Metallumcola ferriviriculae: one gene and its partner. The main gene of each other region encodes a partner of the protein of the gene in region 2 in a complex. Links are inferred from orthologs where the notes say so. Each region holds a gene or a part of one and is shown on either strand. Other genes may lie near its edges. The genes, in order: secA and secY.

Region 1 (10,723 bases), 610 kb from region 2 along the record:
GCCGTAAATCGCTGCCAGCAGCGGGTCGGAAGTCAGAGGAGTAAATAATGGGTTGAGTCCATCGGTAAAAACAGACAACATTACCGTGCCGAAAAGGGTCTTGATACCAAAACGCACACCCAACTGCCGCAGGCTGATCAGAAATAAAGGTATATTAATAACCAGCATGGTAAGGCCCACCGGCAGGTTCAGCACATAAAAAATGACGGTGGCAAGACCGCTGACACCACCAGCAGCAATCTTATTTGGAATTAAAAATAATATCAGCCCAAGAGCAGTAATAAGAGCGCCCAGGGTAATTCCCAACATGTTAATTAAACCTTTTAATCTCATAAAACAGACCTCACCAATTATTTAAAGCTCTATTCTTCTATAATTTGCCGACAAACTCCTGCCCCAATCACGTTTTTTCACTAAGTTTCTACAATTATTGCCCCGGTAGGGCAGACCTCAAGACAGTCACCACAACCGTCACAACCATCCGTGAGACGGTAATGCGGGATTCCCATTGAGCTGCCCTCAGCTGCCGAATTCCCTTTTCCGGTATAATCGCTGCCATAACCATCGTCTACAGCACCGTTGGGGCATACTACAGTACAGCTGCCGCAGGCTATACAATCAGATGTGATTTCATAAGCCATACCAGAATACCTCCATACACCAGTGTATGGTTTATTTATCCCTCCAAATATGGCTTACTATACCAACACTAATGAATGCCGGTTCCCTCTGAAACTAAGATTACCCTGCCTTGATACTGTCTCATTTTCGAAAAATATGCCTCTACGGGCATGCTGCTTAGCGGCATAATAAATGCAATGCGGCTAAGCAGCCGCTGCTGCATGGCAGGAGCAAGCTCTTTACCATTAAAAGATACTCTTTCCGGCTTATATTTCAGTTTGCCGTCTTCTAAAGTCAAGGCACCGCGGACGCCGATATTAACTTCCCTGCCTACCAGCGTAACCTTGCCAGAAAGCAACGCTTCTTTCGCCTTAATTTCTATAGTAGGCTCGCCGATTAACGGTACATTCACCTGCCGTAAATATCGGTTTATACCTTCTTCTTTTAATTCTACTTCTAAGCGGCGGGAACGGGCACTAAAAAACAACTTTTTGTCTAACAATAGTTTACGCAAATCCAAGCGAGCCTGCTCCAATTCTAAATCAACTGAAGCAGCCTGAATTGAGCCAAAATCAACCTCCTCAGCGTGAAGCCGCACCCTATCCATCCTGCCGGCTAAGACTTTAACGCCGGGCCGAGCGACCACCTCCACCCTGGCTTGGCTCAGATTAGGATAAGTGCCCACCATAGCATTCTTAATCCCCCACTCCGCCGCATCCGGAAGCAGAAACTGCCCGACAGCCAAGAATGCTACCAGCAGCAGCACCAACCGCCATCTTAATTTCATGATCCATTCCCCCGGTACAAAACTATACACCGCCTTAATTCAGGCGGTGCTTAGAACAAATTCATTACCTTGACTGCTGTCTGAGAAAGGCAAAGATAAGTTTATCCAACTTACCATCCATTACTGCATCCACATTTCCCACTTCAACATTAGTACGATGGTCTTTTACCATCGAGTACGGATGAAATACATAGGAACGTATCTGGCTGCCCCAGGCAATTTCCTTCTGCTGGCCCCTTATCGCTGCCATTTCTTCCTCCTGCTGCCGCATCTTCTGTTCAAAAAGCTTGGCCCTCAAAATACGCATCGCGGTAAGTCGATTAGCATGCTGGGACCGTTCCTTCTGGCACTGAACCACAATGCCCGAAGGCTGGTGCGTAATTCGTACGGCAGAGTCTGTTTTATTGACGTGCTGACCACCGGCGCCGCCGGAACGATAGGTATCAATTTTCAAATCACTCTCGTCAATATCAATCTCGTCATCCTGCTCCACTTCCGGTGTAACATCTACAGACGCAAATGAAGTATGCCTTCTGCCGGAAGTATCAAAAGGAGAGATGCGCACCAAGCGGTGGACGCCCCGTTCCGCCCTTATATAACCATAAGCATTAATCCCTTTGACTATAAAAGTGGCACTCTTGATACCAGCTTCATCTCCGGGCATCAGATCGATGACCTCCACCTGATAACCGCTTATCTCAGCCCAACGCTGATACATGCGAAAGAGCATCTCAACCCAGTCCTGAGATTCAGTACCGCCGGCACCGGGGTGAAGTGAGACAATGGCATTATTTTTATCATATGGGCCGGAGAGAAGCACGGCCATTTCCACCTGCTCCAGCTTAATTTTTAATTCCTGCACTGCCCGGGTACTCTCCCGAGCCAGATCTTCATCCTCTTGGCCAAGTTCAAGCAGCACTTCCAATTCCTCCACCTTGTAAGCAAGCTTACTGTAGGTTTCGAGCTCCTCTTTTACCGCAGCCACTTCACGGGTCATTTTTGGGGCCTGCTCAGCATCATCCCAAAAATTAGGTTTGGCCATTGCCGCCTCTAACTCTTTCAGCCGCTCTTGGTTTCCCGCTACGTCAAAGAGAAACCCTCAGTTCCTCAATTCTTTTGCTTAGCTTTTCCAGTTCCGTTTTGAGCTCTGCTAACATGCTCACCCTCCTTAATTTCTACCGCAGCACTTTTTATATTTTTTACCGCTGCCACAAGGACAAGGGTCGTTGCGGCCAACCTTATTTTCATTCCTTACCGGACGCATCTCCTGGTCCTCGGAGTATCTATTTTCTACCACATTCTGTCGTTCCTCCGGTCTTTCCACCACTTTCACCCGATACACGTAACGCACCACATCATCCTGAATGCTGGCAATCATATCATTAAACATTTCGTAGCCCTCTTTTTTATAGGCAACTAATGGGTCCTGCTGACCCACTGCCCTCAGACCGATACCCTGACGCAATTGGTCCATGGCATCCAAATGATCCATCCACTTAGCGTCTACAACCTTAAGAATTACCATTCGTTCCAGTTCGCGCATCGTCTCGGCGCTTAGTTCCTCTTCCCGCTGCTCATAAAGAGCCAGGGCCCTTTCCTTGAACATCTCGCGAACATCTTCTTTATCCATATTTTTCATCTGGTCTTCCGTCAAGTCATGTCCAGGTAAAAACAGCTGTTCCACATAATCGAGCATACTCTTCAAATCCCAGTTTTCCGGGAAATTGCTCTCTGCTCCATACAAATCAACTGTGCCGTCAATTACTGTTTCAATCATACCTATTACAGTTTCTTTCAGATTATTACCCATCAGCACCTTGAGACGCTGGTCATAAATAACTTCCCGCTGCTGATTCATTACATCATCATATTCAAGCACATGTTTACGAATATCGAAGTTTCTGGCTTCCACTTTTTTCTGGGCTGATTCAATAGACCGGGATATCAGAGGATGGTCAATAGGTGTTGAATCATCCATTCCCAGTTTATCCATAATGCCGGAAATATTATCAGACCCAAACAACCGCATCAAATCATCTTCAAGAGAAACATAGAAGCGGCTGGAACCCGGGTCACCCTGACGCCCGGAACGACCCCGCAGCTGATTATCAATGCGGCGACTTTCATGCCTTTCAGTACCGATAATATGCAGACCGCCGGCAGCTAATACCTTTTCCCGTTCCACTTTAGCAGTTTCCTTTTTCTTTTCAATCAGCGCCGCCATTTCATCCGGCTCCGCACCTTCCGGCAGTTCCTGTTGAGCCAAAAACTCCGCATTACCTCCCAGCACAATGTCAGTACCCCTGCCGGCCATATTGGTAGCAATGGTTACCGAACCGAACCTACCCGCCTGGGCCACAATTTCCGCCTCTTTTTCATGATGCTTAGCGTTAAGAACATTGTGCGGAACACCTCTTTGTTTCAACAGCTTACTAAGATGTTCTGAAAACTCAATAGAAATGGTACCTACCAATACCGGCTGCCCTATTTCATGTTTTTCTGCAATTTCTTCCACTGCTGCGTTAAATTTGCCCTGTTCGGTACGATAGACCAGATCAGATAAATCCTCACGAATCATCGGCTCGTTGGTGGGCATCACCACAACATCAAGACCGTAAATTTTCCTAAATTCCTGTTCCTCTGTTTCAGCGGTACCGGTCATACCCGCCAGCTTATTATACATTCGGAAAAAGTTCTGGAAGGTAATGGTTGCCAGAGTCTGAGATTCCCGCTCAATCTTGACGCCTTCCTTAGCTTCAATCGATTGGTGCAGCCCTTCGCTGAACCGTCGTCCAAACATCAAACGACCGGTAAATTCATCTACAATTACTACCTGACCATCCTTAACCACATAGTCACGGTCACGTTTCATCATTACATGGGCTCTTAAGGCCTGATTGACGTGATGGCTCAATTCCATATGCTTATCGTCATAGAGGTTCTCAACGCCCAGCATCTGCTCAACCTTCGCCACCCCTTCTTCGGTGAGGGTGACTACATTGGCCTTTTCGTCCATGGTGTAATGTTCTTCTTTTTTCAACCGGGGAATAATCTTGGTAACGGTATAATAAAGGTCTGTTGCCTTATCTGACTGACCGGAAATAATTAATGGTGTCCGTGCCTCATCAATGAGGATACTGTCCACCTCGTCAATAATGGCATAGTTCAAATCGCCCTGAACCAATTGATCACCATACATGGCCATATTATCCCGCAGGTAATCGAAACCAAATTCATTATTGGTACCGTATACCACATCACAGGCATAGGCCTCCCGCCGCTGCTCATGGTCTAAACCATGTACTATCAGACCGACAGTTAGACCCAAATATTTATACAGCTGACCCATCCATTCGCTGTCCCGGCTGGCAAGATAATCATTTACAGTAACAACGTGCACACTGCCCGCCAGCGCATTAAGATAGACTGGTAAAGTAGCGACTAGGGTTTTACCCTCACCAGTCTTCATCTCGGCAATCCTGCCCTGGTGCAGCACCATACCACCCATCAATTGGACATCAAAGTGCCGCATCCCCAATACTCTTTGGGACGCTTGACGCACCACTGCGAAGGCCTCGGGCAGAAGGTCGTCCAACGTTTCGCCTTCTTCAAGCCGGCTGCGAAATTCAGCCGTCTTATCCTTTAGCTCATCTTCAGTCAAAGCAAGCATGTCCTCTTCCAGGTCATTAATCTGATTGACCATTTTAGAAAGCTTCTTTATAACTTTCGCGTTTTCATCTAGTAGGCTGCGAAGCATCTTCAGCATTGATCAAGCTCCTCCCACAATAATTAAATAAGGAATCCAACCCGGATCCCCCATATAAAAATTCTTATCAAGTTATTTTATCACTTATAATTCCTTCCTTCAACTCCTGCCGCCCTTTACTGAGACAACCTTATAATAAGAAGAAATATTTGCCATAATACTGCTAATTAATACAATAATACCTAGGTCCATGACAATATCACCGATGCTGTACCATCCCCCCGAACCTGTTAGGGGGTTTTTTACTTTTATTATATCTGCCAATATGGGTAACCTAGTAGCCCCGGTCAACAAACCGTGAATGCCGTCACTTACCGTTTGCAAATTGTAGCTGAATTCTTGGGACATCCCCGCCGTACCAACCGGCATAATTCCGTTATTAGCTGCTATCACCACAAAATTTAGCATTATGCCAAGGCCAATAAGTCTAATGCCCCACGGCTGGAAATTCACCCAAACAAAATAAAACAGCAGCAGATATGATAACATGTGCACTGCATAATGGAGTGAGCCCACGCCAAGCGGCAGGCGTCCAAGGCCAAATTGAAGCAGAAACGCAATCAATACTGCCCAGCCCCGCTTAATTGATAGATTTTTCAAGTTACTTAACCTACCACCACGAATGTATCCCACCACAAGTCCTATTACTGCTGCTTCAATAAACATTGCCGACATCACCTTCCACCATGTCGTCATCTTTTATATCTTCCTTACTTTCGCCACTTTCATCCATATCGTTAATTTCTTCGGCTATTTCATCCTGCTCCGCCAACAGCGATGTATCCTGCCGCGTTTTTTCCTGTATTACCTCTACAAGGTCAGGATAGACAGTTCTAAATGCCTCCACAACCTGCGGGTCAAATTGGCTGCCGGAGCCGGATACGATCTCATCGTATGCCTGCTGCGGTGTCATCGCATTCCTGTATGGGCGGTCGGAACTCATGGCATCAAACGCATCCGCCACAGCTATTATCCGAGCCCCAAGTGGTGTCTCCTTTCCCACAAGTCCTGACGGATAGCCTCTGCCGTCCCACCGCTCGTGGTGGTGCTTAATCGTCTCGTGGCCATCTTTTAAGAACGTTATCCCCTTGACGATCTGTGCCCCGACCTCGGAATGTTTCTTCATCATAGCAAATTCATCGTCATCCAAGCGACCGGGTTTATTTAGAATACTTTCGTTTACCCCCACCTTACCGGTGTCGTGCAGCAGTGCCAAGGATTTTATTATTTCGATTCGATCATCGGGCAAACCCAGCTGCCCGGCTAATGCGATACTATAACGGGCCACCCGGTCCGAATGCCCCCTGGTATAGCGGTCCTTCGCGTCGATGGTATTTGCTAAGCTTTCGACAGTCTCCATGTATGCCCGACGCATGTCTATGTATAGCTGAAATGAACGGCGGGCAATCAATAATGGTACCAAAAAAAGCAGTACCCCTGTCACCCCGGTAACCTTATAAACCATAGAAATCAAAAAACCCAGCGGGATTAATGCAACTATATTGGATATTTCCCATCGATGGTTGGTTTTCCAAATGCGCATAAACGTAACATTGGTAACCAAACTAACCACAATTATGACGAAAAATAAGTTTAATATTGAACAAAACAGCATTACTGCTATTAAACTTAAAATATATGCGGCTCCTCTTTCAGGGACTATCATCAGTATTTGATGTAACAAAATGCTTGAGACCGCGATTGTAATGACTGTTTGGGCAATATTAAAAGAAGTTTTTACAATATTTTGATCCTCGTCAAAGATCATCGCCACACCAAAGGCCGCGCTGGTAATTACAGTGGCCTCAAACGGTGTAAAAAGGATAATATTGGCAAACCAAATAGCCAAACCAACTGAGACTTTTGTCCCATGAGGCAATTTTACCGGCAATAATTCTGCGATTAGCGTTGCGATAAAAAAAACAAAAAGATCAACCAAGCTTGTGTTGACCGCAGGTTCTACATAGTAATATAGCAGCGGGACTATTCCAACTGCTGATATAATCATGCCAATTATGTATGCTCTTGCTTTCAATGGAATTTCTGACATGAACGCCACTTCCAAATATGTTTTTTGGACCGACAGTAAAACTACTTACCAACGATGGCTGGCGCCACCGGCCAAAATTAATGTAGCCAGTGTTGTAAAAATCGCAATCAGTCTTGCCATTAGAAATACCCCCTTCACGGTACATCTCTACAGCCCCGCTAATGGCTGCAGGAATACCGCTCCGCTCATGGGTATTTCCGCTCCGCTAACTAATCCCGTAAAACAAACTGTCGGCCCAAATTTTTAGCATTGTTAGTTTAATCATGCGACTGATAACTACTCAGCCAAACGCAGCAAACGACGGTTTACTGCGTCCAGCGCCGCTTTACAGGCCGCTTCCCTGGCGTTACCCCGGGCATACGCGGACCCAAGCAGGTTATCTTCTCCGGCGGACGTTACCGCCGTTACCGATACGGATACCAGTTGTGACATTTCCACAGGCATTACCATAACTTGGTCAACCGCAAATCTAATGTCTGCACTTATCGCCTGCTCTAGGGCTACCAATGTCGCCTGCGCTGCTAAACGCAGAACATTCTTCTCGGACTTCGCCCCTTCCACTTCTGCTGTAAAGGTTTCTTCTTCATGTTTGATGGATACCCTTACAACTGCCGTGATATTCGCACTTTCCACATTGACGTTAGTCAATTTTGGCCGAATAAACGACTGCTTTCCCTGGGACACCTGAGCAATGCTTATTTTTTTATGGTCAACGTTGATGCCCCCACGTACCTGTAACACGGTTTCAATATCCCGAACCAACTGCTTCGGGTTACGTCCCTTGCTTGACAGCACGTGAACTTCGGATATCTCCTCTTCAGCCCAAATAATTCTGCTGGACAAGACACCGTCCACTTGATTAATTACGTCTTCCATTTCGGCTACTAGGTTTTCGTTTAAACTTTTTTCAATCGCCATTGCATCTACTCCCCGTTAACCGTCTGATTTCATTCTCCATTCGACACCGATTCCATAATTTCCTGTAATAACCATAATTTTAAGTAAATAAAAAAAGTGCCGCAATATTCGCGGCACCTGTAAATTCTAAAATTCTGGTTCTATTAAGCCGTAATTACCATCTTTACGTTGGTAAACCACATTGACCTGCTCGGTTTCCGCATTAGAGAAAACGAAGAAATTATGTCCCAACAAGTTCATCTGCATGATAGCTTCATCCACCGGCATTGGTTTGATGGCAAATCGTTTGGTGCGCAGTACCTGAGGCTCCTCTTCTTCATCAGCGCCGTTTCCCTGACTCTGGGCGACAAGCTCCCGTAGACCGTTAAGGCGGGTCTTTTTAGCCAGCTTGGTCTTATATTTCTTAATTTGTTTTTCCAGTTTTTCAATTACCGCATCGACTGAGCCATACATATCCCCTGACTCTTCTTCCCCCCGGATAATTATGCCCTTAACCGGTATTGTCACCTCTACCCGGTGCCGATCCTTTTCTACCGATAGGGTTACCTGAGCTTCTTCCAACTCGTCCAAATACTTCTCCAGTTTGCCCACTCGTTTTTCTACGTGTTGGCGCAGGGCATTGGTGACATTTACCTGCTTGCCTCGAACAATGATATTCACAAAAACTCAACCCCTTTCCGCGCTTTAACTATATTATTCATTAAAATATCTATAATTCCTGCCCATTATTCTTTCACGGTTGGATTTATCTATAAATTTTTTAGTAAAACGAAAAACCCCCGGAAACCGGGGGTCGATGTTGCTAACTATTTAAAATACAAATCTATATTAAGATTTATAATTTGACCACGTTAGCAGCTTGAGGTCCTCTAGGGCCTTCAACGATTTCAAATTCTACCTCTTCGCCTTCGTTCAGGCTCTTGAAACCTTCGTCCTGAATAGCGGAGAAGTGTACGAATACATCGTCACCATCTTCTCTCTCAATAAATCCAAAGCCCTTTTTTGCATCGAACCACTTAACTTTGCCTTGCATTAAAACATTCCTCCTAAAATTAAACTATCTTCAGGGTCATTTATTGCCCAAAAGCAATGCAATTATACTATATTTAACCCAGCAGTGTCAAACCTTTCTGTAATTTGTTGCATTATAAAGAAAAGACCTCAGCCGCCATACAATCCCTATAGTCTTACATCATTACCGGTATTAAATCTCTTTTCCGTCCAGTTAACCAATAATGAAATAGTACGGGTCATAATTAAGTAAAGGACTGCAACGGTGATCCACACCTCTGTGGGACGGGGTTTAGCCCCGATAATCAACCGCCCGGTGGTCATCAGTTCCTCCACGGAAATTGCAAAAACAAGCGATGAGTCCTTCAGTAAGGCAATAAATTCGTTACCCAAAGGCGGGATACTAATTTTAAATGCCTGGGGCAGAATAACGTAACGCATGGATTGTCCCCATGTCATTCCCAATGAACGTGCAGCTTCCGTCTGACCTTTGTTTACCGCCTGGATTCCGGCGCGGAATATTTCCGCAATATAGGCACCGCTGTTAACACCCAGTGCCGCTATACCAGAAATAAACTTTACGGGTGTATAGCCAAAGACCAATGGCAGAGCGAAATGAATAATCATTATCTGCACCAGCAGCGGCGTACCCCGAAAGAAATCTACATACCCCTTGGCCACCCACTTTAACGGCAAGGCGCTGGATAAACGAAAAAGGCTGATAACCAGACCGATAAAAATGCCAATAAATATACCAATTATAGTCAGTTCCATGGAAAGTACGGAGCCGTATAGCAGCCTTGGCAGTATGTCAACCACAAAGTCCCATTTAAAATCCATAAGTGCTATTTCTCCTCCTCAAAAAAATAAGTGCGCCTGCATTATACGCAGTACGCACTTATTATATCTTGAATGTTACCCACTGTCTAGAATAACAGTTTATTCGCCAAAGTACTTATTATAGATTTCGTCATATTTGCCGTTCTCCTTGATCGTACTCAGAGCGGCATTGATTTTTTCCAATAACTCTGTGTTACCCTGCTTGACAGCGATGCCATAATATTCTTTGTCAAAATCGTCGGTCACCGTCTTTAAATTGGCTTCAGGGTTAGTCTTGATGTAATTCAGCACTACCGGGCTGTCTGCCACAACCGCAGCAAGTTCGCCGGTAGCTAAAGCCATCATCGCATCAGGGGTAGTTGGGTACTTTTGGATATCCCCATCCTTCATGCCATCCAATTCTTCCAGTGCGTATTGACCGGTAGTATTGGCCTGAACGCCTACTTTCTTGCCTACCAGGTCTTCCAGCCCGGCAATGGTGGAACCATCCGGAAGGGCAATGATCTGCATAGCCTCAAAATAAGGATCAGAGAAATCTACTTCTTCTTCTCTTTCCTCAGTAATGGTCATAGCGGAAATAACTGCCTCAATTGAACCATTGTTCAAAGAAGGATAAAGAGCATCCCAGGCAACATGATTATGCTCTAACTCCGCACCCATTTCTTTAACAATTGCCTGAATTATTTCAGCATCGAAACCCAGGATTTCGCCGTCTTCCTGCCATTCAAAA
Region 2 (10,574 bases):
ATATATTTTTCAGCAATTATATCTAATTCTTTAGTAGTGATGCCTGGTCTAATCGCCTTTTCTAGTTCAAGATGAGTTTCAGCCACTATCCTGCCGGCATCACGCATATATTCCAATTCACGGTCGGATTTAAGAGTAATCATACCAAGTCGCTCCCAAGCCTTTCGCCAATTTCTTTCAGTACTGCGCTGATTTTCTGGTCACCGTTAATGTCGGCCAAAAGGCCCTGCTTCTGATAAAATTCAATTAACGGTTGCGTTTGCTTGGCATATACATCTAATCTATTAGCTACAGTCTCTGCTGTATCGTCGCTGCGCTGATACAGTTCTCCACCGCAGACATCACAATTATTTGCTTCTTGAGGTTGGTTAAATGTTACGTGATAGGTGGCACCACAATCTTTGCATATGCGTCGTCCGGTTAAGCGGTCTAAGAGTTTTTCCCTGGGCACCTCAATGTTAATTACCGCATCTAGTTTAATCCGTAATTGTTTAAGGATCTCATCCAACGCTTCCGCTTGATTTACCGTGCGAGGAAAACCGTCTAACAAAAAGCCTTGCCCGCAATCGGATTCGCCTAGGCGTTCTTTAACAATGCCTACAGTTACTTCATCAGGTACCAGCTTTCCAGCATCCATATACTCTTTAGCTTTCTTACCCAACTCAGTTCCATCCTTGATAGCCTTCCGGAACATATCGCCAGTAGAAATGTGAGGTATTTTAAGCTTTTCAGTTAAAACCTCAGCTTGCGTACCTTTACCGGCCCCCGGAGGACCCATCAACAGTAACCTCACTTGAACCCCTCCCTGTTTTGCACCTGCCAGAAAATTACTTCTGACGGCATAAGTTTAAACTAATGCGCTTGTGCCAAAAGCTTACACCTTTTAAAGCTAGTGTTCTATTCTTTGCGGCACAAGCAAAGTTTCTTTATGCTGATGCACGTTAAGCGAAGCAATCTACTTCATAAAACCTTGGTAGTTACGCATTAATAGCTGAGACTCTATTTGCTTCATGGTCTCTAATGCTACCCCTACTACAATCAGCAGTGCTGTACCACCAAAATAAATGTTCAAACCTGTCAGTGCCATAACTAAGTTAGGCAGTAATGCAATCGCTGCCAGGAAAATGGCACCGGATAACGTGATTCTAGTCAAAACCCTATCAATATACTCAGCTGTAGGTCTTCCCGGCCGCAGGCCAGGAATAAAACCACCATATTTTTTCATGTTATCCGCAACATCCTGGGGATTAAACGTAACCGCAGTATAAAAATAAGTGAAGAAAATAATCAATAGCGCGTACATAACCATATACGACACAGACCTAAAGCTAAATATCCCTACTATTGTTTGAGCAAAAGCATTATTGGGAAACCATGATGCAATAGTTGTAGGGAAAAGTAAGATTGACATGGCAAAAATAACCGGAATTACTCCCGCCTGATTCACTTTAAGCGGAATATGTGTTGATTGTCCGCCGTAAACTTTTCTACCTACCACTCGTTTTGCATACTGCACCGGAATGCGTCTCTGCCCTTCTTGAATAGCTACAACACCGGCAATTACCACAAGAGCAATTACCAAGAAAAATAGTACCGCAAAAATACTGGTCTCACCTGTGGACACGTATTGGTACATACCGTATAGACCTGCAGGCAGACGGGATACAATCCCAGCGAAAATAATTAAGGAAATACCATTACCAATTCCTTTTTCCGTAATCATTTCACCCAGCCACATGAGAAAAGCCGTGCCGGCTGTTAAAGTGATAGCTATAACGGCATAAGACCCGATGCCGGCATTCTCCAATACACCGGCCTTACCCAAATAAAAAGCCATACCAACTGCCTGAATAAAACCTAGAATAACCGTACCGTAACGTGTAAACTGAACAATCTTCTTTTGCCCTTCCTGACCTTCCTTGGCCAGGCGCTCCAAATATGGGATTACCACAGTCAACAGCTGCATGATAATGGATGCGTTGATGTAAGGCATGATGCCCATAGCAAAAATAGTAAACTTTTTGAATGCCCCGCCGGATATTACATCAATAAAACCAAACAGGGTACCGCTGTCCATCAGTTGCTTTAACTGCGCTGTATCAATCCCCGGCACGGGGATATGCGCCCCAAGACGGAAGACAAAAAACATCAGTATCGTAAAAACAATCTTTCTACGCAGGTCATCTATCTTCATGGCAGACTTTAAACTGGCAAACATTATACCACCTCAGCTCTTCCACCGGCAGCCTCAATTTTTTCGGCTGCTGCTTTACTAAAGAAATTTGCTTTTACTGTTAAGGATTTAGTCAATTCTCCGTTAGCCAATATCTTGATACCATCCTTGACCTGATTAACGATGCCTTCTTGTACCAATAGCTCGGGAGTGACTTCAGTTCCCTCGTTGAAAGCATTTAACTGATCCAGATTTACAATCGCGATTTCCTTAGCAAAAATATTTGTAAAGCCGCGTTTAGGAAGCCTACGGGTCAAAGGCATTTGTCCGCCTTCAAAACCACGTCTAACACCGCCGCCGGAACGGGAGTTTTGCCCGCCGTGACCGCGGCCGGATGTTTTTCCTAAACCGGAGCCAATACCTCTTCCCTTACGGGTAGAAGCTTTTTTGGCACCTTCTGCTGGCTTGAGTTCATGGAGTCTAACCACAGCTACACCTCCTAAACCTCAATTTCTTCTACAACCACTAAATGATTTACATTCTCAGCCATGCCGCGAATATTGGGTGTGTCTTCCTTGACCACGCTTTGGTGCAATTTTCTCAAACCCAATGCGGCCACTGTACCACGCTGTTGTTCATTCTGTCCGATAATGCTTTTCTTGAGTGTAATTTTCAATTTCTTTGCCATTGCCATTCCTCCTACCCAAGCAACTCTTCAACGGATTTGCCACGGAGTTTTGCAACATCCTCAGCGCGTTTCATGCTTTTCAATCCTTCTAGTGTAGCATATACCATATTGTTGGCATTGGCAGAGCCCAGGGACTTGGTCAAAATATCTCTGATACCGGCCAGTTCAAGTACCGCACGTACAGGGCCACCGGCAATAACTCCGGTACCTTCCGAAGCGGGCTTTAATAATACCCGTCCAGCCCCGAATCTTCCTACCATCTCATGGGGAATAGTAGTACCCACCAAAGGAATTTTAATCAGGTTTTTCTTAGCGTTTTCTATTCCCTTACGAATAGCTCCAGGGACCTCATTTGCCTTACCGAAGCCCGCTCCTACATATCCGTTACCGTCTCCTACAACAACCAAAGCACTAAAACTGAAGCGCCGTCCGCCTTTTACAACTTTAGCTACACGGTTAATACTAACAACTTTCTCATTCAGTTCCAGTTTATTAGGGTCAATACCGACCATTCATTTCCCTCCTTTGCCAAAAACTTTAAAATTCCAAGCCGCCTTCTCTGGCACCTTCTGCCAGCGCAGCTATTCGACCGTGATAAATGTATCCACCCCGATCAAATACCACCTTTTTAATTCCTTTTTCAAGGGCTTTTTTTGCCACCAGCTGGCCCGTTTTCTTTGCAGCTTCTGCATTAGCACCGATGATTTCACCTTTTATATCTGCATCTAAAGTGGAGGCCGCTACCAGTGTGCTGCCAACAGTATCATCAATTACTTGTGCATAGATGTGTTTAGAACTGCGATAAACGGACAGACGCGGGCGTTCTGATGTCCCAAATAGTTTGTTACGTAATCGTCTCCGTTTTTTATCTCTAACCGCCTTACGGTTATACTTTTTAAACAAGGAATGTCACTCCTTTCTGCAGCAACCCAGACAAGGTAGTATTACTTGGCAGATCCGGCCTTACCAACTTTTCTGCGGATCCGCTCGCCTTCATACCTGATACCTTTGCCTTTATAGGGTTCCGGTTCTCTCACTTTCCGAATGTTTGCGGCAATTGCACCCACCAATTCTTTATCAATACCTTTAACGATAATCTTGGTAGGAACAGGTGTCTCAATTTCTATACCCGCCGGCGGCTCCATCTCTACCGGCTGTGAATAACCCACATGTAGCACTAATTTTTTACCCTGCATATTAGCCCGATAACCTACACCAGTCAATTCGAGTCCTTTTTGGAAACCATTTGTAACACCTTGAACCAGATTGTTTAACAGTGCTCTGGTCAGCCCATGCAGTGCACGATGCTGCTTTTTATTAGTGGGACGGGTCACATTAATTACACCGTCTTCAATGTTAATATCAATTTCCGGGTGAAATTCTTTTTCCAGTTGCCCTTTTGGTCCCTTAACGGTAACTTTGTTTCCAGTCTTATTAACTTCCGTACCCTCAGGAATGTTTATAGGCAATCTACCAACTCTGGACATAATGACACCTCCTGTCGTGAAAAACTGCTATAAGTGTTTCTTACCAAATGTAACAGATGACTTCGCCACCAGTTCCTCCCTGGCGAGCTGCTTTATCGGTCATTACTCCTTTGGAAGTGGAAATAACCGCCACACCCAAGCCGCCTAAAACCCTTGGTATTTCATCTTTATTAGCATAAACACGCAATCCCGGTTTGCTGATTCTTTTCAGGCCGGTAATTACTTTTTCATTACTCTTACCATATTTTAGGTACAGCCTTAAAATACCCTGTTTGCTGTCATCAACATATTCAACATCTTTGATGTAGCCTTCTGCCTTGAATATTTCAGCAATCGCTTTTTTAATCTTGGAGGCAGGCACTTCAACTGTACTTTTATTGGCCATACTCGCATTGCGAATTCTGGTCAGCAAATCTGCAATCGGATCCGTCATTACCATCTTAACTACCCCCTTCCGATATCTATATTACCAGCTAGACTTGGTAACGCCGGGTATTTCACCTTTATACGCCAGTTCACGGAAGCAAATTCGGCAGATACCAAATTTCCGCATGTAACCATGGGGACGGCCGCAGACTCTGCAGCGGTTGTGGGCCCGCACTCGGTACTTGGGCGTGCGCTTTGCTTTGGCGATCATAGATTTCTTTGCCACTGTTTATCCCTCCTCCTTGGCTTTTTACTGTCTAAATGGCATTCCCATTAAACGCAACAATTCTCGTGATTCTTCATCAGACTTAGCTGAAGTAACAAAAACAATGTCCATCCCTCTGACTTTATCTACCTTATCATAATCAATTTCCGGGAAAATCAACTGTTCTTTCATACCCAGGGTATAGTTACCGCGACCATCAAAGGCCTTGGGGGAAACGCCGTTAAAGTCCCTTACCCGGGGCAAGGTAACATTCACCAACCGGTCTACAAATTCGTACATTTTATCCCCTCTCAGGGTAACTTTGCAACCGATGGGAGTACCTTCCCGCAATTTAAACGCCGCCACTGATTTTTTTGCCTTGGTAATTACCGGCTTTTGCCCAGTAATTGCGGTTAAATCTTCCACCGCGCCATCCAGGGCTTTGGGGTTTTGAGTAGCTTCGCCCACTCCCATGTTAATAATCACTTTTTCCAGTTTTGGCACTTCCATGGTATTCTTGTAACCGAACTTTTCTTTCAATGCCGGTTGCGTTTCTTTCAGGTACTTTTCTTTTAGTCTTGCCACCATAATTTTACCCCCTTTCCGGCAGAACAACCTTAATCTAAATCTTCACCGCATTTCTTGCAAACGCGCACCTTACTTTGGTCATCAAGAAACTTCTTGCCAATTTTGGTGGGCTGATTGCACTTGCTGCAGTATACCATCACATTGGAGCTGGCAATTGGGGCCTCTTTTTCCACTATACCGCCTTGGGGCATCTGTTGAGTAGCTTTGGTATGGCGTTTTACTACGTTTACACCTTCTACCACTACCCGCATATCCCGGGGCAGCACCTGCAGTACCTTGCCCTTTTTGCCAACATCTTTTCCGCTAACTACAACGACGGTATCCCCTTTTTTTACATGAACTTTAGGGCTTGCCAATATTTTCACCTCCGCAAACCGGTTAATAACCTAAAGCACCTCGGGTGCTAACGAAACAATCTTCATATAATCCCTGTCACGCAGTTCCCTGGCAACCGGACCAAAAATACGCGTTCCTTTGGGTTGGCCTTGGTCGTTAATGATTACCGCTGCGTTTTCATCGAAACGTATATAGGTTCCATCAGGTCTTCTATTACCTTTTTTGGTTCGTACCACAACTGCCTTAACAACATCACCTTTTTTAACCACACCACCAGGTGCCGCTTCCTTAACAGATGCGATTACTATATCACCAACCGCAGCATATCGGCGCCCTGAACCACCCAGCACTCGAATGCACATTAATTTTTTGGCACCAGTGTTGTCTCCGACTTTTAGCATCGTCTGGGCTTGTATCATGTGATGTTACCCCCTTTCGACTCGCAACCAATACTATAGCTTTTGGGCTTTTTCCAGGATTTCCGCTATCCGCCAGCGCTTATCCTTGCTCAACGGACGGGTCTCAACGATTTTTACCTTATCGCCAATCCTGCATTGGTTGGCCTCATCATGAGCTTTAAACTTATTACTTTTCTTAACCGTTCTGCCATAAAGCGGATGGCGAACATAGGTTTCAACAGATACAACCACTGTTTTTTCCATTTTATCACTAACAACGTGGCCAACACGGCCCTTACGCAAAGTTCTCTCAGCCAAGTGCCTTTCCTCCTTTCACTTACGCTTCCTGTTTTAATTCCCGTTCTCTTAAAACAGTCTTAGCTCTGGCAATATCCCTGCGGACATTTTTAATACGCAAAGGATTATCCAACTGGCCGGTAGCTAATTGGAAACGTAAGTTAAACAATTCTTCTTTGAAATCATCAACTTTCCGCACCAATTCTTCTGTGGTTAAATCCCGTAGCTGATTAGCTTTCATCGGCCTCACCACCCACTTCGTTACGTTTTATAAACTTGGTTTTAATCGGCAACTTATGACTAGCCAAGCGCATTGCTTCTTTGGCTATTTCTTCAGTCACTCCGGCCATTTCAAACATAATCCTACCCGGTTTCACAGGAGCTACCCAGTATTCCGGAGAGCCTTTACCACTACCCATACGGGTTTCCGCTGGTTTTGCCGTAATAGGACGATCAGGGAAAATTCTAATCCAAACTTTCCCGCCCCGTTTGATATAACGGGTCATAGCGATACGTGCTGCTTCGATTTGACGGCTAGTGATCCAGGCCGGTTCTAATGCCTGCAGACCGTATTCACCGAAATCAACATTACTGCCCTTTATAGCTTTACCAGAAAGACTTGGCCGGTGTTGTCTACGCCATTTTACCCTTTTCGGCATCAACATGGTTAGTTGCCTCCTTCCTTCACTTTACCTTTTGCTTCAGGAAGTACTTCGCCTTTATAAATCCAAACCTTTACGCCAATCTTACCGTAAGTTGTATTGGCTTCCGCAAATCCATAATCAATATCTGCTCTTAAAGTATGCAGCGGTACTTTTCCTTCACTATACCATTCGGTTCTAGCAATTTCCGCACCGCCCAAACGACCGGCGCACATTATTTTAATGCCTTCGGCCCCAAACCGCATGGAGCGGGATACAACTTGCTTCATAGCCCGGCGAAAAGAAACTCTTCGTTCCAGCTGAGATGCAACGTTCTCCGAAACCAGTTGACCGTCTAATTCAGGCCTTTTGATTTCCACGATATTAACATTAACTTTTTTATCTGTTAATTTTTCCAATTCCTTACGCAGTGCTTCCACTTCCGACCCACCGCGGCCAATAACAATACCAGGTTTAGCAGTATGGATGGAAATCTTAATACGGTTAGCTGCACGTTCAATTTCGACAGTGGAAATACCTGCATCATATAGTCGTTTTTTCAGAAAGCGTCTTATTTCAATGTCTTCATACAGTAAATCAGCATAATCCTTGTCAGCATACCATTTGGCATCCCAGTCTTTAATGATGCCTATACGCAGACCTTTAGGATGAACTTTCTGCCCCACTAATTAACCTCCTCCTTTTCCCGTACCACCACGGTAATGTGACTGGTCCTTTTTCTAATCTTATCAGCTCTGCCCATTGCCCTGGGCATAAATCTTTTCAATGTTGGCCCCTGATCAACGTAGGCATTGGCCACATACATATTGTCGGGGTCCATTTCGTAGTTATGCTCAGCGTTAGCCACAGCAGACTGCAGAACTTTGGCAATATATCCAGCACCCCTTTTAGGCGTATATTTCAGCACCGCCTGCGCTTCCAGTATATCTTTGCCCTTAATCATGTTGGCCACCTGACGCACTTTCCGCGGAGAAACGCGAATATACCTAGCTACTGCTTTAGCTTCCATGGTTAACCCCCCTCTCAATCTATTTCAAAGATGTGGAACGTTCCGTATGTGATCCATGTCCTTTGAACGTTCTAGTAGGTGCAAATTCACCTAGTTTATGCCCAACCATATCTTCAGTGATGTAAATGGGAATGTGTTTCCTGCCACCATGCACCGCTATAGTATGACCGACAAACTGTGGAAATATGGTAGAACTGCGCGACCAGGTTTTAATTACTCGCTTTTGTTCATTTTCATTCATTTCTTCTATCTTCTTAAGCAATTTGGGATCGCAATATGGACCTTTTTTTAAGGATCTTCCCATTCATTACGCCTCCTTCCTCGTACTCATTAACCCTTACGCCGTTTCACAATCAACCGGTTAGAAGGCTTATTTTTCTTCCGGGTCTTTGCACCCAGAGCCGGTTTGCCCCAAGGAGTAACAGGATTTCGACCGACAGGTGAACGACCTTCACCACCGCCGTGGGGGTGGTCCACAGGGTTCATTACCACACCACGAACAGTGGGCCGAATACCCTTCCACCGTGAACGCCCTGCTTTACCGATAGTAATGTTCTCATGGTCGATGTTGCCCACCTGTCCGATGGTAGCTCTGCCGTCCTGCAGCACCAATCTAACCTCCCCAGAAGGAAGACGAAGATGACAGTGTTTTCCCTCTTTCGCCATCAACTGCGCAGATGTCCCGGCAGAACGACAAAGCTGTCCGCCCTTACCCGGTTGTAGTTCGATATTATGAATAATTGTACCCACAGGAATGTTCTTCAGCGGCAGTGCATTACCAACCTTAATGTCCGCACCTTCACCGGATTCAACCATGTCACCCACGCCCAAACCGTTAGGGGCTAGAATGTAGCTCTTTTCCCCGTCCGCATAATGCAGTAAGGCAATATTAGCGGACCGATTGGGATCATATTCAACTGCGGCAATTTTTGCCGGAATTATATCTTTATTTCTCTTGAAATCAATCACTCTGTATAAACGTTTATGCCCGCCGCCACGGTGACGAACGGTCAGACGACCTTGCGCGTTGCGGCCACCGGTCTTTTTGACCGGCTCCACCAATGATTTTTCCGGTTCCTTTTTAGTAACCTCTTCGAATGTAGAAACCGTCATTTGGCGGCGGCCCGGTGAGGTGGGCTTAAACTTTTTAATCGCCATTTGAATACCCTCCTTTTACCTAAACCTATAGCCCTTCAAACACTTCGATTTTGTCTCCGGGTTTAAGAGTAACAATGGCCTTTTTTCGGTCTGGAGTCTTACCTTCAAAACGACCCATCCGCCTGTTTTTCCCTCTTACCATCAAGGTGTTCACCCGGGTGACGGTAACATCGAAGATCTCTTCAACGGCCTTTTTAATCTCGCTTTTATTCGCTTTCTTAGCGACAATAAATGTGTATTTGTTATCTTCCATCAGCTCGACAGTGCGTTCTGAAATTACCGGACGCACCAGAATCTCATGGGGACGACGCATTAACCAAGCACCTCCTCCACTTTGTGGACCGCATCTTTAGTAATGACCACCTTGTTATAGTTCAAGATGTCGTATGCATTAAGATTAATAGGGGCTAAAGGCTTGACGCTGGCGATGTTTCTGGCGGACAATCTCACATTGTCTCCTTCACCGTTAGAAATCACCAAAGCCTTTTCCTCTATGCCCAGTGCATTAAGCACACCGGCCATCTCTTTAGTCCTGGGCTTTTCAAATTTTAAATCATCCACAACTATCAAACTGCCTTCCAAGACCTTTGACGATAATGCAGACTTGATAGCCAGACGCCGTACTTTTTTAGGAATACTAGTGCTGTAATCCCGGGGACTGGGGCCAAATGTTATGGCACCGCCGCGCCATAACGGAGAACGAATAGTACCAACACGCGCACGACCGGTCCCTTTTTGACGCCAAGGCTTTTTGCCGCCTCCCCTCACTTCGCCACGACTTTTTGTGGCGTGAGTACCGCGACGCCGGTTAGCTAGATGAGCCACTACAGCTTCGTGCATTACATGCTCGTTGATAGGTGCACCGAAGACGCTGTCTTGAAGTTCTACATCTCCTACCTGCTCTCCCCGAACATTATATAGAGCCACTTTAGGCATCTCTTACTCCTCCTTCCCTGGATAGTTAAGCCTTAACCGAGTCTTTAACCATCATAATAGTTTTTTTAGCACCCGGCACAGAACCTTTTACCAAGAGTAAATTCTGTTCGTTATCAGTTTTAACTACTTCTAACTTTTGAACGGTGACTCTGTCACTGCCTCTTCTGCCAGGCAATGGTCGGCCTTTAAATACCCGGTTAGGACCTAACGA

The links.
Region 1: the proteins of secY (region 2) and secA are in contact, whole or in part, in a crystal structure (PDB 3DIN), measured with the Thermotoga maritima proteins. The link is inferred for Metallumcola ferriviriculae from one-to-one orthologs. Residues at the interface, in WP_004081795.1 of Thermotoga maritima: Glu108, Gly109, Glu110, Glu111, Ala236, Glu237, Arg238, Arg239, Ile240, Thr241, Ile242, Gln243, Tyr244, Ala245, Arg246, Arg247, Val248, Thr249, Gly250, Arg251, Arg252, Val253, Tyr254, Gly256, Ala257, Ser258, Thr259, Tyr260, Leu261, Pro262; in WP_004082002.1 of Thermotoga maritima: Glu261, Ala262, Arg263, Lys300, Ala301, Arg302, Thr303, Ile304, Ile305, Leu323, Tyr324, Asp325, Pro326, Val329, Ser330, Tyr333, Ile336, Lys340, Phe345, Val349, Glu363, Phe364, Tyr374, Ser375, Gly376, Gly377, Glu393, Ile395, Thr482, Ser483.

What each region holds. Positions count from the first base shown.
Region 1 is NZ_CP121694.1:704,897-715,619, reverse strand. The notes cover bases 2,376-5,493. They hold secA (preprotein translocase subunit SecA), read right to left. Parts: upstream 5,175-5,493; coding sequence 2,577-5,174; downstream 2,376-2,576. Other genes in these bases: MFMK1_RS03625 (DUF5317 domain-containing protein), read right to left, coding at 5,274-5,493. Also shown: MFMK1_RS03650 (YitT family protein), read right to left, coding at 1-333; MFMK1_RS03645 (DUF362 domain-containing protein), read right to left, coding at 414-641; MFMK1_RS03640 (LmeA family phospholipid-binding protein), read right to left, coding at 710-1,408; more of MFMK1_RS03625, read right to left, coding at 5,494-5,870; MFMK1_RS03620 (HD-GYP domain-containing protein), read right to left, coding at 5,830-7,224; MFMK1_RS03615 (hypothetical protein), read left to right, coding at 7,223-7,471; MFMK1_RS03610 (hypothetical protein), read right to left, coding at 7,501-8,142; hpf (ribosome hibernation-promoting factor, HPF/YfiA family), read right to left, coding at 8,269-8,802; MFMK1_RS03600 (cold shock domain-containing protein), read right to left, coding at 8,978-9,175; MFMK1_RS03595 (amino acid ABC transporter permease), read right to left, coding at 9,322-9,993; MFMK1_RS03590 (basic amino acid ABC transporter substrate-binding protein), read right to left, coding at 10,093-10,723. UniProt on the Escherichia coli protein: Required for protein export, interacts with the SecYEG preprotein conducting channel.
Region 2 is NZ_CP121694.1:103,476-114,049, forward strand. The notes cover bases 88-3,056. They hold secY (preprotein translocase subunit SecY), read right to left. Parts: upstream 2,219-3,056; coding sequence 956-2,218; downstream 88-955. Other genes in these bases: map (type I methionyl aminopeptidase), read right to left, coding at 88-143; MFMK1_RS00510 (adenylate kinase), read right to left, coding at 140-793; rplO (50S ribosomal protein L15), read right to left, coding at 2,218-2,661; rpmD (50S ribosomal protein L30), read right to left, coding at 2,673-2,861; rpsE (30S ribosomal protein S5), read right to left, coding at 2,873-3,056. Outside these bases: more of map, read right to left, coding at 1-87; more of rpsE, read right to left, coding at 3,057-3,373; rplR (50S ribosomal protein L18), read right to left, coding at 3,399-3,764; rplF (50S ribosomal protein L6), read right to left, coding at 3,806-4,348; rpsH (30S ribosomal protein S8), read right to left, coding at 4,389-4,787; MFMK1_RS00550 (type Z 30S ribosomal protein S14), read right to left, coding at 4,815-5,000; rplE (50S ribosomal protein L5), read right to left, coding at 5,025-5,564; rplX (50S ribosomal protein L24), read right to left, coding at 5,597-5,923; rplN (50S ribosomal protein L14), read right to left, coding at 5,954-6,322; rpsQ (30S ribosomal protein S17), read right to left, coding at 6,356-6,619; rpmC (50S ribosomal protein L29), read right to left, coding at 6,639-6,839; rplP (50S ribosomal protein L16), read right to left, coding at 6,829-7,263; rpsC (30S ribosomal protein S3), read right to left, coding at 7,266-7,925; rplV (50S ribosomal protein L22), read right to left, coding at 7,925-8,269; rpsS (30S ribosomal protein S19), read right to left, coding at 8,289-8,573; rplB (50S ribosomal protein L2), read right to left, coding at 8,600-9,427; and 3 more genes. UniProt on the Escherichia coli protein: The central subunit of the protein translocation channel SecYEG. Consists of two halves formed by TMs 1-5 and 6-10.